DNA from 3 places in the Shinella oryzae genome. Region 2 is predicted to be linked to each of the others. Evidence: predicted binding sites of a transcription regulator. Region 2 holds the regulator's gene; each other region holds the start of a gene.
The links. Region 2 encodes LexA, which represses DNA repair genes until DNA is damaged. Its sites were predicted from a motif close to TGTTCNNNNTGTGTTCNG; they were not measured.

Region 1 (5,424 bases), 780 kb from region 2:
CGGCCGAGAACGACAATCTCGTCACCCGCGCGCGGGACCGCCTGCGTGCGGCGCTGGAAGCAACCGGGCAATCCGCCCCGCCCGTGCATATCCATCTGGAAAAGAACCTGCCCATCGCTTCCGGCATCGGCGGCGGCTCGGCGGATGCCGCCGCGACGCTGCGCGGCCTGCTTGGCCTGTGGCAGGCAGGCTTGCCTCGCGACCGACTCGACGCCATCGCCATCGGGCTCGGCGCGGATGTGCCCATGTGCCTTGCCGGCCGGCCCTTGCTGGCGCGCGGCATCGGCGAGGACATCACGCCCGTGGCGCTTCCCGCGCTCTCCATGGTGCTGGCCAATCCGCTTGTCGGCGTCTCGACGCCGGCCGTGTTCCGTGCGCTTGCCTCCAAGCGGAATGCGCCGCTCGTTCTACGGGATGCGGCCGTTGACTGGCTGGATGCCATTGCCGGCCTGCGCAACGACCTGGAGCCGCCCGCCCGACGCCTCTGCCCGCAGATCGGGGAGCTCGCTGATGATCTCGCCGCGACGGATGCGCGCGTCGTGCGCATGTCCGGTTCCGGCGCCTCGTGCTTCGCGCTATACGATTCGGACGCGACGGCCGAGGCGGCGGTGGCCCGGCTCAGGCAGCAGCACCCGGACTGGTTCATCACCGCCACCCGAACGCTGGAGGGACACGATGGCACGCCTTGACGAAACGAGACCCTTCATCCCCGTCGGCATCGCGGTGTTGACCGTCTCGGATACCCGCACGCCCGAGACCGACCGGTCGGGGGATACGCTGGTCGCGCGCATCGCGGACGCAGGCCACCGGCTGGTCGCCCGCGCCATCGTGCCCGACGATATCGCCGCCATCCGCACGCAGGTCGAAGCCTGGACGCGCGAGGATGCGGTCGACGTCGTCATCACCACCGGCGGCACGGGCTTTACCGGCCGCGACGTGACGCCGGAGGCGCTGGAGCCGATCTTCGAGAAACGCATGGACGGCTTTTCGGAGGTCTTCCATCGCATCTCCTATGACAAGATCGGCACCTCCACGATCCAGTCGCGCGCAACGGGCGGCGTTACCAACGCCACATTCATCTTCGTGCTGCCGGGCTCGCCTGGGGCCTGCAAGGACGCCTGGGACGGCATCCTCAAGGCGCAGCTCGACTATAGGCACATGCCCTGCAATTTCGTGGAAATCATGCCGCGTCTCGACGAGCACCTGAAGCGCTCGGCCGGCTGAGCCGCCTCAGCCCGCCACCAGCTGCGCGCGCATCGCCCTGATCGCCCAGGCGGGCACGATCTCGGCAACGAGCGAAAAGGTCTTGGTGCCCTTTGCGATGTCGGACAGGGACATGCCCGTGCGCACGGCGGCCGCAGCCTGCCGCTTGCTGACGAGATAGCCCTGTTCGAGCGGAGAGACGCGGCGGCCGAAGCGTTTCAGGAACGGCCTGCGGTGATTGCGCGAGCCGGTGAACCGCGCCGGGCCGGCGCTGACCGAGACATGGTCGACGATGGCATCGACCCAGCCGGCCATCGGCCGCGCCCCGGGTTCGAGCAGGAGCAGCCAGTCGCCGCGTGCGGCGCGCACCACATCCTTCATGTCCCAGCTGGTGAGAAACCGGCACCCTGCGGCATCGGCCACGCGGGCGGAACCGTCGCGCGAGCCGTGATCGAGCACGACCACCTCCCGCACGACTCCCTCGACCGCGCCCGGCACGAGCGCCGACAGCGTCTGTGCGAGCTCGGCCTCGTTGTCCCGGCATTCGATGATGATCGTCAGCATATATCTCCCTACCGCATCGCAGCATCAATTTCCACCGTCGCAAGGCAGGCACATCGCCGCATGGTTAGGCGACATGGTTAGCGGGCACGATTTTGTTCTTGCATTGTTCTCGTTTCGATTATAGGAATATAGTCATTGAACCGGGGCGAGACGCCCCGCCGGAGATAGCCATGAACGATCTTGCAAACCTCAGGCAGGGCGCCCTTGCGCCCGGCCATACGAAGGATGTTGCCGAAGCGCTGCTGGCTGATACGGGCATGCGCGTCGATGGAGAGCGCCGCCGCGGCCGGGGCGCCGGGCTCAACTTCACCGGCCGCTTCGAGCCGGTGACGCGGGAGAGCTTCGACGACGGCTGGCAGACGCTGGAGGAACTTCCGCCCTTCCGCACCGAAGTCCAGGTCGAGAAGCCGCGCACCATCATCACCCGCAACGAATCGCCGGATATTCCCTTCGACCGCTCTATCAATCCCTATCGTGGCTGCGAGCATGGCTGCATCTACTGCTTTGCGCGCCCGACCCATGCCTTCATGGGCCTCTCCGCCGGCCTCGACTTCGAGGCGAAGCTCTTCGCCAAGCCGGATGCGCCGAAGCTGCTCGAACGCGAATTGTCCAAGCCCGGCTACAAGCCGCGCGTCATCGCCATCGGCACCAATACCGATCCCTACCAGCCCATCGAGAAGGAATGGCGCATCATGCGCCAGATCCTCGAAGTGCTCGACAAGGCCAACCATCCGGTGTCGATCGTCACCAAGTCGGCACTCGTCATGCGCGACATCGACATTCTCTCCCGCATGGCCGCCCGCGGCCTTGCCTGGGTCGGCATGTCGGTGACGACGCTCGACCGCAAGCTCGCCCGCACCATGGAACCGCGCGCGGCGACCCCGTCGCGCCGGCTGGAAGCAATCCGCGCGCTTTCCGATGCGGGCATTCCGACCGCCATCATGATGGCGCCGATCATTCCCGGTCTCAACGACCACGAGATCGAGAAGGTGCTCGATTCGGGCAAGGCGGCGGGGGCGATGGAGGCGAGCTATGTGCTCCTGCGCCTGCCGCTGGAGGTGAGCCCCCTCTTCCGCGAATGGCTGCTGCGCAACTACCCGGACCGCTACCGCCACGTCATGTCGCTCGTGCGCTCCATGCGCGACGGCAAGGATTACGACGCGGAATTCGGCAAGCGCATGAAGGGCGCCGGTCCCTATGCATGGCAGATCGCCCGGCGCTTCGAAATGGCCAGCAAGCGGCTGGAACTGACGCGGACGCGCCGCAACCTCTCCGGCGACCAGTTCGTTCCGCCGTCGGGCAGCGGCGTGCAGTTGTCCCTGCTGTGATGGCGCCGGCGCGACGCGCGCACGGGTTCGAGGTCGTTGGGACAGGCATCGCGCTCTTGAACTGAATGTGTGAGACCCGCGCCGCGTCGGTGCAGATCTTGCAAAACCTCTTCCGGTCGCGTCATCCCCTGGACGCGCCGGGTGTTCCTCCGACCGCCGCCCCTGTCGGAGGACTTGCAGGGAATCGGACGGATGTGCAAGGTCCCCGCATGGCCAAGAGCACATCCTCCGATTCCCGCCTTCTTTTCGATATGCCCGAAGGGCCCGACTTCTCGATGGAAATGGCGGCGAAAAAACGCGGCCTCTGGCCCGTCGCCGGCACGGATGAGGCCGGGCGCGGGCCTCTCGCCGGACCCGTCGTCGCGGCGGCGGTCGTGCTCGACCCCGACAATATTCCCGACGGTCTTCACGATTCTAAGCAATTGAGCGCCGCCAGACGCGAAATGCTGTTCGCCCGTATCATGGAAACCGCCTTCGTATCCGTCGCCTCCAGCTCCTCGCGGCGCATCGATACGATCGATATCCGCAAGGCGAGCCTCGATGCCATGCGCCGCGCTGTCGCGGGCCTCGAAGTGGCGCCGAAACTGGTGCTGACGGACGGCCGCGACGTGCCGCCGGGCCTTGCCTGCGAGGGCCGCGCCGTCATCAAGGGTGACGCGCTTTCCGTTTCCATCTCGGCCGCATCGATCGTCGCCAAGGTGATGCGCGACAGGATGATGGCGCGCGCGGAAGAGACCTATCCGGGATACGGTTTCGCCGTGCATGCCGGTTACGCGACACAGGTGCACCGCACCGCCATCGAATCGATCGGCCCCTGCCGCCTCCACCGCATGAGCTTCCGTCCGTTGCGCAAGGAGTGATCCGCCCCCTCCGTCGAGACGCCGATCATCCGCTCCGGGCGGGATATCCCGACGCGCGCACGCTTGGCTGCCATCCGGCAGAGGTGCGACAATTTCGCGTCTGCCTGCCGACATGGAGGCCCCAGCACACATCGAGGCGCGGCACAAGCCGGACGCAAAAAAGGCCGGATCGCTCCGGCCTTTTTTAAGACATCGGTGATAGCGGCCTCAGTTGAGGCGGCTTTTCACTTCGCTGATCGCGTTGTTGAAGAGCGCGTTGCCGGTTGCGGCATCGGCCTTTGCGGCGATGACCTTCTCGGCGGCCGCGACAGCGAGGTCGACGGCGGCGGCGCGCACGGCGTTGATCGCGTCGGCTTCCGCCTGCTTGATCTTCTGCTCGGAGAGCGCCGTGCGGCGGGTCACGTATTCCTCGGTCTTCTGCTTGGCGTCGGCGGTCAGCGCGCTGGCTTCGCGTTCAGCGGCCGCGACGATGCTTGCGGCTTCCGCCTCGGCATCCTTGCGCTTGCGCTGGTATTCGGCGAGCAGGTGCTGGGCTTCCTCGCGAAGACGCTTGGCTTCCGCCAGCTCGTTCTGGATCTTCTCGGCGCGGGCGTCGAGACCCTTTGCCATCATGCCCGGAACCTTGAGATAGGCGATGAGGGCAAGGAACAGCAGGAGGCCGACAAAGGCATAGAATGTTGCGTCGAATGCCATGGTATCCTCCTTATTCGCCCGCTGCCGACTTCACGGCCGAAGCGATCTCGGTCTTGCTGGCCTTGGCGCCGATCAGCTGTTCGACGACGGCTGCTGTCGTTTCCTCGGCGATCGTGCCGACATCGGCAAGCGCCTTGGCCTTGATTTCGGCGATACGCGTTTCCGCGCCGGCGATCTTGTCCTGCAGCGAGGCTTCGATCTGGGCGCGTTCTGCGTCGGCCTTGGCCTTGGCTTCGTCGCGCGCGGTCGCGGCGATCGCATTGCCCTTGGCGCGGGCCGCGGCGAGTTCCTGTTCGTAGGAAGCGATCGCTGCGTCGGCTTCCGCCTTCAGGCGGGACGCTTCGTCGAGATCCTGCGCGATGCGGTCGTGACGCGTCTCCAGGATGCCGCCGATGCGCGGAATGACGACCTTCGACATGAGAAGGTAGAAGAGACCGAACGTGATCGCGAGCCACAGAAGCTGCGATGCGAACGTGGTCTGGTCGAACGGGGGGAAGACGCCGGAAGCGTGCTCGCCGCCATGGGCAACACCCGTTTCGGTGTGCACTTCGCCTGCCGGCTGAGCCGCATGCGCATCCGCAGGGGTCTCATGCGTATCCGCAGGAGTTTCCGCCTGGGCGATTTCGAAGGGGGTGGACTCGGCCGATGCCAAGGTCACAGACATGCTGACCTCCAGGGGGCACTCTCAGATCATGTACGGAACGTACGATGGACCACGGCCCTTGCGGGCCATGGTCCAGTCCTCAGCCGATATCAGACGGCGAAGAGGAGAAGGA
Region 2 (5,424 bases):
AAGCGGTGCGGGCAACGCGATCCGGTATCGCATCGCGCTGGAGAAGACGCGCGAGCCGGCTCTGAAACGCGCGCCGCAGGTTGTTACGCTTCTGGCGCGAAGCCGTCACGACCCCATCGCCATCGGCCACGGCATATCGGGCCGGGCGCGTCTTGGGCCACCCTCGGGCCCGGCCCTGGCCGGCCTCAACGACTTCGCCTTCGACGCATATTTCGCCGGCACGGGCGCGGTCGGTTATTTCTACAGTGCGCCGGTCGCAATCGAGACCGCTCCGACCGGGTGGAGCTACCGCATATCGCAGCGGATCGCGATATGGCGAAACAACCTGACCGAGCATATCCGAGGACGCATCGGGGGCGATGCCGGCGCGATCGCCGCGGCTCTGGTGACGGCGGAACAGCGGGCGATCAGCGAGGAGACGGTGGAGGCGCTCCGCCAGGCCGGGCTCGCCCATGTCCTGGCCATTTCCGGTCTCAACATGGTGCTCGCGGCCGGCACGTTCCTTGTCGGCGCGCGCATGCTGATGGCGCTCATACCGGGCTTTGCCGAACGATTTCCCACGCGCAAGATCGCGGCGGGCGGTGCACTCCTCATGGTCACGCTTTACATTCTCGTGTCGGGCGGCGCGATCTCGGCCGTCCGGTCATGGATCATGATCTGCGTGATGCTGATCGCCGTGCTCTTCGGCCGCTCCGCCATCAGTATGCGCAATGTGGCGCTGTCGGCCATCATCATCCTCGCCGTCACGCCTTCCGCCATCACCAATCCCGGCTTCCAGATGTCCTACGCCGCAACGCTCGGCCTCGTCGCCGGTTATGCGGCGTGGCGCGAGCGGCCCGTGCGCAAGGAGGGCAAAGGCGGCGCGTTGCGCTTGACCGGCGGCGTGGCCGGGCGCTTCTTCGGCGGACTTCTGCTGTCGTCGGCGATCGGAAGCCTGTCGACGCTGATCTACTCCATCGGCCACTTTCACCGCGTGCCGGCCTACGGGCTTGCCGGCAACCTGCTGGCCATGCCGGCGATCAGCGCGATCGTCATGCCCTTTGGCCTCATCGCCGTCCTGCTCATGCCCTTCGGGCTGGATGCCGTTCCCTTTGCCATCATGGGCAAGGGCATCGAATGGATGATCGCGCTGGCGTCGTGGGTTTCGAGCTGGAAGGGCGGGGATATCGTCACCGGTAAAATTCCCATGTCCGCCTTCCTGCTGATCGGTGTCGGCGGGGGGCTGCTCTGTATCCTGCGCACGCGGCTGCGGCATGCCGGGACGGTCTTCATTGTCGCCGGTGCGCTGGTGGCCCTTTGGCCGTCCACGCGCGGGAAACCGGAACTGCTCATCTCCGAAGACGGGCGTCTGGTTGCGATCCTGCGCGGCGATGCGGTTGCCACGAACCGCGCCAAGCCGCCGGGTTTCATCTACGACCAATGGCGTCGCGCGATGCGGCTCGGCGACCTGACCAAGCCGGAACTGCGAAAGACCGCCGACCTGCTGCTGGCGGAGACGGCGACGGAGAAAGCCGCTGCCGGGACCGACAGGAAACGACCGCGCCGCAAGGCGGACAGGACGAAGGCGAAGGACGCGATGACGGAGGCTATCGCGGCAGCGCGACAGGCGCATACCTTCGTCTGCGAGGCGAAGGCCTTCTGCGCTGCCGTTTCGCCGAGCAGCTGGACGATCGTCACCCTTGAGGATACGGCCTTTCTGGGCACGGCCTGCGACACGGCTGATCTCGTCGTCGTACCCTTCGCCCTGCGGCTCGACAGCTGCCGCTCGGGTGCGAGGCTTGTGACCGCACGTCATCTGCGCCGAACGGGCGCTTTGGAAATCACGCCGCCGATCGACGATCCCACCGCAAGCCTCGCCGGCGCGACCGACATGCCGGCCGTGGAAACCTTGGCGCGCGCCTGGTCAAGGCATCGCACCTATGACTGGCGCAGCGACACTTTCGAAACGGCAGCCGCAACGCCGCCGGCAGAGACTGAGACCAAGGAGGTCGATCGCTCGCCTCTTCAATTGCCATGAAGTCAGCCGAGCGGCCAAGCTTCCCGATTTGCAGCGATCGTAGAAAAAGCCACCTGACCGCACGCTATCGCTAACGGCAGAGCACCGGGCGAAGCGAGGGGAGACCTTAGCCGCCAAGCTCCATCATACCCGAGCTGCGGTCCTGAACTGACAAGACGCTCACCACGCGCTATAATGCTTGTCCAATGCGTCTCAATGATACCGGCGGATAAGCCCCACGAGCTTGCCCTGGATCTTGACCCGGTCGGGCCCGAAGATCCGGGTCTCGTAGGCCGGGTTCGCGGCTTCAAGCGCGATGGACGCGCCCTTGCGGCGGAAGCGCTTCAGCGTCGCCTCTTCGTCGTCGACGAGAGCAACGATGATTTCACCGGGATTGGCGGTGCTGGCGTTGCGGATGATGACCGTGTCGCCATCGAGAATGCCGGCCTCGATCATCGAATCGCCCTTCACCTCGAGCGCATAGTGATCGCCGTTGCCGATCATTTCGGCCGGGACGGTGATCTCGTGCGTGTTGTTCTGGATGGCGGAGATCGGAACGCCGGCGGCGATACGGCCCATGACCGGAACGGAAACAGACGACGACATGGTCGGCTGTGGCGCCACGGGCTTGGATGGCGTCACGGCGGGGGGCTGCTTGCCGAGGCTGCCTTCGATGACCGACGGCGAAAATCCGCGGCGCGGCTGGAGGCTTGGCGAATAGGCCTCCGGAAGCTTGATCACCTCGAGCGCGCGGGCCCGATTCGGCAGGCGGCGGATGAAGCCTCGTTCTTCAAGCGCCGTGATGAGGCGGTGGATGCCCGACTTCGAGGCGAGATCCAAGGCATCCTTCATCTCGTCGAAGGACGGAGGAATGCCGGATTCCTTCATACGCTCGTGAATGAACAGGAGCAGTTCCTGTTGTTTGCGCGTCAGCATGGCCTCTCCAACGAGAATCGTGAAACAAATCCAGAACAGACACTATCCGTTCCACATGTGTTCCGCAAGGGCCTGCGCGCACAATAATACCATTCAGGCCGCCGGTTCCCTGAGAACGAGGACGTCGCAGAGCGCGCCGGGCTCCTCTGCCGGTGCATGCGGCGGGCGGATCAGCAACCCTTCGGATTCGGCGAAGATCTTCATCATCGACGAATCCTGCTTGTCGAAAGGCGTGACGAGGAGACCGCCGTCCGGGCCGCGCACGAGTCGCGCACGAATGTAATCCTGCCGGCGGTCGTTCTGCTTGAGCGGCACGGCGGCGGCGGCCGGGCGCACCCGGTTCATCGCGGGCAGGCGCGCGAGTTTGCGGACCAGCGGTTCCAGATAGAGATAGGAGCAGACAAGGCTGGAGACGGGATTGCCGGGCAGGCCGATCACCTGGATATCGCCGAGGCGGCCGACCATCAGCGGCTTGCCAGGACGCATGGCGATGCGCCAGAAATCGAGTGCCATGCCGGCCTCGCCGAGCACGGGCTGAACGAGATCGAAATCGCCGACGGATGCGCCGCCGAGCGTCACCAACACGTCGATGTCCATTTCCAGCGCCCGGCGCACGGCATCCAATATGGTCTGCTTGTCGTCTCTCACGATGCCCAGATCGATCACCTCTGCGCCGGCTTCGCGCGCGATGGCCGCGACGCCGAAGCTGTTGGAGGCGATGATCTGGCTTGCACCGGGCGTCTCTCCCGGCGGCACGAGTTCGTCGCCCGTCGCAAGGATCGCGACCCGCGGGCGCGAATAGACGGGCAGGTCCGGGTGGTTCATGGCCGCCGCAACGGTCAGCCGGCCGGCATCCAGCACCTGGCCGGCCTTCAGCACAACCTCGCCGTCGGTGAAATCCTGCCCCCGCGGGCGGATATGGCGGCCCTTGGGCGTGAGGAACGTCGTGCGGATGCGGCCGTCTTCCAGAAGCTCGGTGTCTTCCTGAAGGATGACCGTATCGGCGAAGGCCGGCAGCGGCGCACCGGTGAAGATACGAACCGCTTCCCCCGGGCCCGCCGTGCCGTCGAAAGCGTGGCCGGCGGAGGACAGGCCGGCGACCCTGAGCACCGATCCGACCTCCGCGATGTCGGCGTGGCGGACGGCATAACCGTCCATCGCCGAATTGTCGAAAGGCGGCTGAGTGAGGCGGGCGGCGACATCGTCGGCCAGCACGCGTCCAGCGGCGTCGTGGAGCGGGACGCTTTCCGTCCGCCTCACCGGCTTGGCCGCGGACAGCAGGCGGTTGAGGGCGTCGGCAACGAGAAGAAGGGACATCAGCCGTCCCTGCGCTTGTAGTCGCCGGAACGGCCGCCGGATTTTTCGACGAGGCGAATGCCGCCGATTTCCATCTCGCGGTCGACCGCCTTTGCCATGTCGTAGATGGTCAGGCACGCGACGCTGACGGCGGTCAGCGCCTCCATCTCCACGCCGGTGCGGCCGGTGAGCTTGGCCATGGCCTCGATGCGCAGCCCGGGCAGGGCGTGGTCCTCGCGGATTTCCACGGAAACCTTGCTGAGCATCAGCGGGTGGCAGAGCGGAATGAGGCTGGACGTCTGCTTGGCGGCCATGATGCCTGCGAGGCGCGCCGTGCCGATGACGTCGCCCTTCTTCGCATCGCCCTTGAGAATGAGGTCGAGCGTGGCGGGCAGCATGCGTACGAAACCTTCCGCCACGGCTATCCGCACCGTTTCCGCCTTGTCGCCGACATCGACCATATGGGCTTCGCCGGCGGCATCGATATGGGTGAGCGTGCGGGCGTCGTCGCCCATCATTCCGCCGCCAGCATGTCGGCGGAGCCGGTCAGCAGGTCGCGCGTCGCCGCCGTCACGTCATCCTTGCGCATCAGGCTTTCGCCGACGAGGAAGGTGGAGATGCCGACCTTGGCGAGGCGCTGGCAATCGGCATGGGTAAACACGCCGCTCTCGCCCACGAGCAGCCGGTCCTCCGGCACCATGCCGGCGAGCTTTTCAGAAACGGCGAGATCGACCGCGAAGGTGCGCAGGTTGCGGTTGTTGATGCCGACAAGCTTGGATTTCAGCTTGAGCGCGCGCTCCATTTCCGCTTCGTCATGCACCTCGATCAGGACATCCATGCCGAGCGAAAAGGCGGAGTCTTCCAGCATCTTCGCCGTGTCGTCGTCGAGAGAGGCCATGATGAGCAGGATGCAGTCGGCACCCCAGGCGCGCGCTTCCAGCATCTGGTAGCTGTCGAACATGAAGTCCTTGCGCAGTGCCGGCAGTGCGCAGGCGTTGCGTGCGGCCGTCAAAAATTCCGGCGCGCCCTGAAAACTCGGCGCGTCGGTCAGCACGGAAAGGCAGGCCGCACCGCCGGCCTCATAGGCCCTGGCAAGCGCCGGCGGATCGAAATCCGGGCGGATGAGGCCCTTGGAAGGGCTGGCCTTCTTGATTTCCGCAATCAGGCCGAACCGGCCTTGTGCCTTCTTGTCCTTC
Region 3 (5,424 bases), 180 kb from region 2:
GACCAGCACGAATTCCTCCCCGCCATAGCGGCAGGCGAGATCGGCGCCGCGCACGGCCGAACGGACGCGGCTTGCAAATTCCCTGAGCACGACATCCCCGGCGTCATGGCCATAGGTGTCATTGACGAGCTTGAAGCGATCGATGTCGGTAATGCACACGGAGAGCGCCCTGCCCCGTGCGGTGGCACGGTCGATCAGAAGCTTGAGGTGGTTGTCGAGATAACGACGGTTGTGCAAACCTGTCAGCCCGTCGGTGACGGCAAGCTCGATCGTCTGGCGCACGCTGGCGCGCAGGCGGTCGTTGCAACGCTTGCGGCGGATCTGCGTGAGGCTGCGGGCGATCAGCTCGTTGGGATCGATCGGCCGCATGATATAATCCGTCACGCCCAGATCGAGCGCGCGCACGATCAGGTCGTCATCGCCCTGCTCGGCGATCAGCAGGATCGGCAGGAAGCGCGTGCGCTCGAGCGACCGCAGCTGCGAGCAGAGGCGAAGAGGATCGTAATCCTCGAAATTGGCGTTGACGATGACGAGTTCGAAATTGCTCTCCGCGGCCTGGAACACCGCCGCCTGCGGATCGGACATGCAGGTGACCTCGGCAATCGGCTTCAAGGCGCGCGCGATGCGGTCCTGCGAACTGCCGCGCCCGTCGACGAGCAGGATGTCGCCGGGCTCGTCGCCCAGGCCGGTGTCCAGCCCGTCCTCCAGCGAGATGGCGCGGGCGGTGGCTGCGCGCAGACGCAGTTCGTCCGTCAGCATCTTGAGGCGAACGAGGCTCTTGACGCGCGACATGAGCTGCAGGTCGTTGACCGGCTTGGTCAGGAAATCGTCGGCGCCGGCCTTCAGGCCGCGCACGCGGTCGGACGGCTGGTCGAGCGCCGTGACCATGACGACGGGAATATGCGCGGTCCGCGGATTGGCCTTCAGCCGCTCGCAGACCTCGAAACCGTCGATGCCCGGCATCATGATGTCGAGAAGGATCAGATCGACCTGGGTACGCTCGCAGATCGACAGCGCGTCGTAACCGTTCTCGGCCGTCAGGACATCGAAATACTCCGCAAGAAGCCGCGCTTCGAGCAGCTTCACGTTTGCCGGGATGTCGTCGACGACGAGGATGCGTGCGGTCATTCTGCGGCCCCTCGCTCAGGCGTCGCCGAGATAGGTCTTGATGGTTTCGATGAACTTCGGCACGGAAATGGGCTTGGAGACATAGGCCTCGCAACCGCCCTGGCGAATGCGCTCCTCGTCACCCTTCATCGCGAATGCGGTGACGGCGATGACGGGAATGACGTGAAGCTCGTCATCCTCTTTCAGCCATTTGGTGACTTCAAGTCCAGACACTTCCGGAAGCTGGATGTCCATCAGGATCAGGTCCGGGCGGTGCTTGCGCGCCAGTTCGAGGGCTTCCATGCCGTTGCGGGTCTGAATGGTCGCATAACCGGACGCCTCGATAAGGTCCCGGAAGAGCTTCATATTCAGCTCGTTATCCTCGACAATCATGACCTGTTTGGGCATCGTGCGTCCCTGTTCCTCTGACCGGCCTTGCAAGCTTCCGACAGATAGATAAGTTGCGGCGGAGCCGAATTCAGCCAGCCGGACGACATTCACATTAGCGGCACTTGGTTGATTAAAAGGTAAATTTCCCGAGGAAAAACGATGAAGAGCCAGAAAGAGACAGCGGCGGTAGAGAGCTCCGAATCGACCGCCATCGCCATCCTCGGCTGGCTTGCCGGTGAGCCGGAACTGCTTTCCCGTTTCCTTTCGCTGACGGGCGTCCTGCCATCGGACGTGCGCCATGCGATGGACGATCCCGGCTTTCGCGCCGGCCTCGTCGATTTCCTGATGGCGCATGAGCCCACCCTTCTCGACTTCTGCGCGGCAACCGGCACGCAGCCGGAAACCGTCGTGGCGGCCCATGCCGTCTTGTCGGGACCGCACGGCGACATCGATTTTTGACCGGCGACGACACCCGCCGTGCCTGTGCACTGCGCGACGTCAGGCGACAGCCCGTCTTGAGACTCATGAACTTACGCGGTAATGTCGCGATGTTCAACTTTTGTTCCTGACATGCGCTCCGCTGCCACGCGATTTCCGGGTTTCTGCCGCGACTGCCTCTCCGGGCAGGCGGCCGACCTGCGCCGCTGTCGTGCCTGCGGCAGCCCGCGCCTTATTTACCACCCCGAACTCGACGACCTGACGCTGGCCCATATCGACTGCGACGCCTTCTATGCGGCGATCGAGAAACGTGACAATCCCGAACTGGCGGACAGGCCCGTCATCATCGGTGGCGGCAAGCGCGGCGTGGTGTCGACCGCCTGTTATGTCGCGCGCATCCATGGCGTGCGCTCGGCCATGCCGATGTTCAAGGCGCTGGAAGCCTGCCCCGACGCGGTGGTGATCCGGCCCGACATGGAGAAGTATGCGCGTGTCGGCCGGCAGATACGCACCATGATGCAGGAACTGACGCCGCTGGTGCAGCCGCTGTCGATCGACGAGGCCTTCCTGGAGCTGAAAGGCACCGAGCGGCTGCATCACGATACCCCGGCCCGCGTGCTCGCCCGCTTCGCGCAGCGGGTCGAGAAGGAGGTGGGCATCACCATCTCCATCGGCCTGTCCTATTGCAAGTTCCTCGCCAAGGTCGCCTCCGATCTCAACAAGCCGCGCGGCTTTTCCGTCATCGGCGAGGCGGAGGCGCTCGCCTTCCTCAAGGACAAGCCGGTTCGCGTCATCTGGGGTGTCGGAAAGGCCTTCGCGCAGACCCTGGAGAGCGACGGCATCCGCACCGTCGGCCAGCTCCAGACCATGGAGGAGACGGACCTGATGCGGCGCTACGGCATCATGGGCAAGCGCCTCTTCAACCTCTCCCGCGGGCAGGACGACCGCGAGGTCCACGCCAATGAAGCGGCCAAGAGCGTATCGGCGGAAACCACCTTCTTCGACGATATCTGGCGCTATGACGATCTTGTCGCCCATCTTCGCCAGTTGAGCGAAAAGGTCGCGAGCCGCCTGCGCAAGTCGCAGATCGCCGGCCATACGGTGGTGCTCAAGCTCAAGAGTGCCGATTTCAAGAGCCGGACGCGCAACCGCAAGCTCGAGGACCCCACCATGCTGGCCGACCGGATCTTCCGCACCGGCATGGAGCTTCTGCGCAAGGAAGCCGACGGCACGAAGTACCGGCTCATCGGCATCGGCGTCAGCGACCTCACGGATTCCGGCCGCGCCGACCCGCCCGACCTGGTCGATCCCGCCGCCAGCCGCCGCGCCGCGGCCGAAGCAGCGATGAACACGCTGCGCGACAAGTTCGGCAAGGCAAGCGTGGAGACCGGCTACACGTTCGGCCGCTCCGGCCCCGAGCGAACTCACGGAAAAGTGAGCCTGAAGGCCGTGGGGAAATTCGACGACCCGAGCGAATAAATCCCGGCAAACCGGCGTTTTCCTCTGTATCGGGATGGCACGGCAGGGGACATCGGAACGGTGCATCAAGTGTTCCTTAAACCGGATGCACTAGGATTATCCCCGGTTTGTATTGCGTACGGGTGGGTTACATGAAGTTTCGTCTTGCCGCTGGCATGAGCATTCTAGGACTGATGCTGAGTTGTACGAGCGCCCTTGGCGGCACGCTCGAAGGGCCGCTCCAGATCGTGGTGTCCAAGGATCTCCAGGAATTGAAGATCTACGATGGCGGCGTGGTCGTGGCGACCTCGCGCGTTTCCACCGGCAAGGCCGGCCACTCGACACCGACGGGCATCTTCTCCATTCTCGAAAAGAAGCGCACGCACTTCTCCAACATCTATGATAGCGCGCCGATGCCCTTCATGCAGCGGCTGACCTGGTCGGGAATCGCGCTGCACGCCTCCAACAGCGTGCCCTCCTACCCGGCTTCGCACGGCTGCGTGCGCCTGCCCAACGATTTCGCCAAGACGCTGTTTTCCGCCACCCGTCGTGGCGGGCATGTCCTGATCTCCGACCGGGACGTCGCGCCGCAACGCGTGGTTCATGCCGCGCTCTTCAAGCCTTCCATCGTCGTGCCGGATACGCCCCTGCTTTCCGATGCCGGCCTGCGGCCCGCGCTGATCGAGGCCGGCGACAAGAGCGTCGAGGTCGCGATGACCGAGCCCAAGCCGTCGGCGGTCGAGCCCGTCGTCGTCAAGACCGAGCAGGACCCGATCCGCATCCTGATCACCCGCCGCGGCGAGCGCGAAGCGCTGCTCGACCTGCAGGCGCTGCTCAACACGCTGGGTTACGACGCCGGCGTACCGGACGGCCGCCACGGCAAGCAGACGATCACGGCCATCCGCGCCTTCCAGCTGGCGGAGGGATTGAAGGAGGACGGCATGGCGACGCCTGCGCTCGTTGCCGCCGTCTATGCCAAAGCCGGCAAGGGTGCACCGCCGAACGGCCAGATCCTCGTGCGGCAGAAGTTCAAGCCGCTCGTTGAGGAAGCGATCACCATCCGCCAGCCGGAGGTGGCACTGGGCACGCATTTCCTGCTCGCGCGCGCCGTCGATGCCGACAAGGGCACGGCCGAATGGTACGGCGTTAGCATGGACAACCAGCTGCCGCGATCGGCCCTGAAGCGGCTCGGAATCACCACCGAGGCGGACGCGAGCGCGCCGGACGCAATCGCCCGCACGCTGGACCGGCTGGATATCCCCGAGGACATGCGCAACCGCATTTCCGGTCTGATGGGCGAAGGCGCGTCGCTGTCCATTTCCGACACGGGGCTTGGCCCAGAAACCGGCGACGGGACCGACTTCATCACCATCACGCGCAAGGTGCAGAAGGCCGACGCGTCCGTCACACAGGGCAGCAGGAAATCGAAAAAGAAAAAGTCATCGGTGACGGTCATCGACTGACGTTCGGCAGCGATGTTAACCAGGGCCACCCGGCATCCGGCGGGTGGCCTTTTGCTTTGCGTGTTTCACTCGCCAAGGCGGCGCAGCAGCTCGTCGTAATCCTCCTGCGCCGTCGCCAGCTGGGCCTTGTCGCCGGCCGCGCGCAGACGCTCGATCCGGGTCAGCATGAAGGCCTTGGCGTCCTCCTTCCGCCCTAATTCGTAGGCGAGCACGCCGCGCTGGAACAGCAGGTCCTGCACCGTATCGAGGTCGTTATCCGCCTCGGCGATGGCCAGCACACGTTCCAGATACGGCTCCGCCTCCTGCTTGCGGCCCATCGCGTGCAGGTTCTGCGCGAGATTGGTCAGCACGGTCGTGAGGTTGGGGTGGCTTTTGCCGTATATCTTCTCGCCGCGGGCGAGCACATCGAGATTGAGCGTGTAGGCCTGCTCGTAGAGCTTCGCCTCGTGCAGCTGGTAGGCCTGCTTCTGGCGCACACCGGCACGCTGGTCGTCGCTGTAGCCGTCGTAACGGTCGGCGATCAGTGCCGCCTTGCCATATTGCTCGGCGGACAGTGCGTGGCTGGCGC

Region 1: the regulator LexA is predicted to act here: its motif matches at 1,861-1,878, upstream of K6301_RS02580 (PA0069 family radical SAM protein).
Region 3: the regulator LexA is predicted to act here: its motif matches at 2,047-2,064, upstream of K6301_RS05555 (DNA polymerase IV).

Annotation. Positions count from the first base shown of each region.
Region 1 covers NZ_CP081987.1:525,214-530,637, reverse strand. The annotation lists gene K6301_RS02595 (4-(cytidine 5'-diphospho)-2-C-methyl-D-erythritol kinase) at 1-689, shown strand, start outside; gene moaB (molybdenum cofactor biosynthesis protein B) at 676-1,224, shown strand; gene K6301_RS02585 (glycosyltransferase family protein) at 1,231-1,767, opposite strand; gene K6301_RS02580 (PA0069 family radical SAM protein) at 1,938-3,095, shown strand; gene K6301_RS02575 (ribonuclease HII) at 3,305-3,955, shown strand; gene K6301_RS02570 (F0F1 ATP synthase subunit B) at 4,163-4,648, opposite strand; gene K6301_RS02565 (F0F1 ATP synthase subunit B) at 4,659-5,312, opposite strand; gene K6301_RS02560 (F0F1 ATP synthase subunit C) at 5,402-5,424, opposite strand, start outside.
Region 2 covers NZ_CP081987.1:1,307,744-1,313,167, forward strand. The annotation lists gene K6301_RS06550 (ComEC/Rec2 family competence protein) at 1-2,017, shown strand, start outside; gene lexA (transcriptional repressor LexA) at 2,210-2,932, opposite strand; gene K6301_RS06560 (molybdopterin molybdotransferase MoeA) at 3,026-4,249, opposite strand; gene moaC (cyclic pyranopterin monophosphate synthase MoaC) at 4,249-4,743, opposite strand; gene trpC (indole-3-glycerol phosphate synthase TrpC) at 4,743-5,424, opposite strand, start outside.
Region 3 covers NZ_CP081987.1:1,124,016-1,129,439, reverse strand. The annotation lists gene K6301_RS05570 (PleD family two-component system response regulator) at 1-1,128, opposite strand, end outside; gene K6301_RS05565 (response regulator) at 1,144-1,515, opposite strand; gene K6301_RS05560 (DUF3572 domain-containing protein) at 1,657-1,956, shown strand; gene K6301_RS05555 (DNA polymerase IV) at 2,068-3,414, shown strand; gene K6301_RS05550 (L,D-transpeptidase family protein) at 3,546-4,856, shown strand; gene K6301_RS05545 (tetratricopeptide repeat protein) at 4,922-5,424, opposite strand, start outside.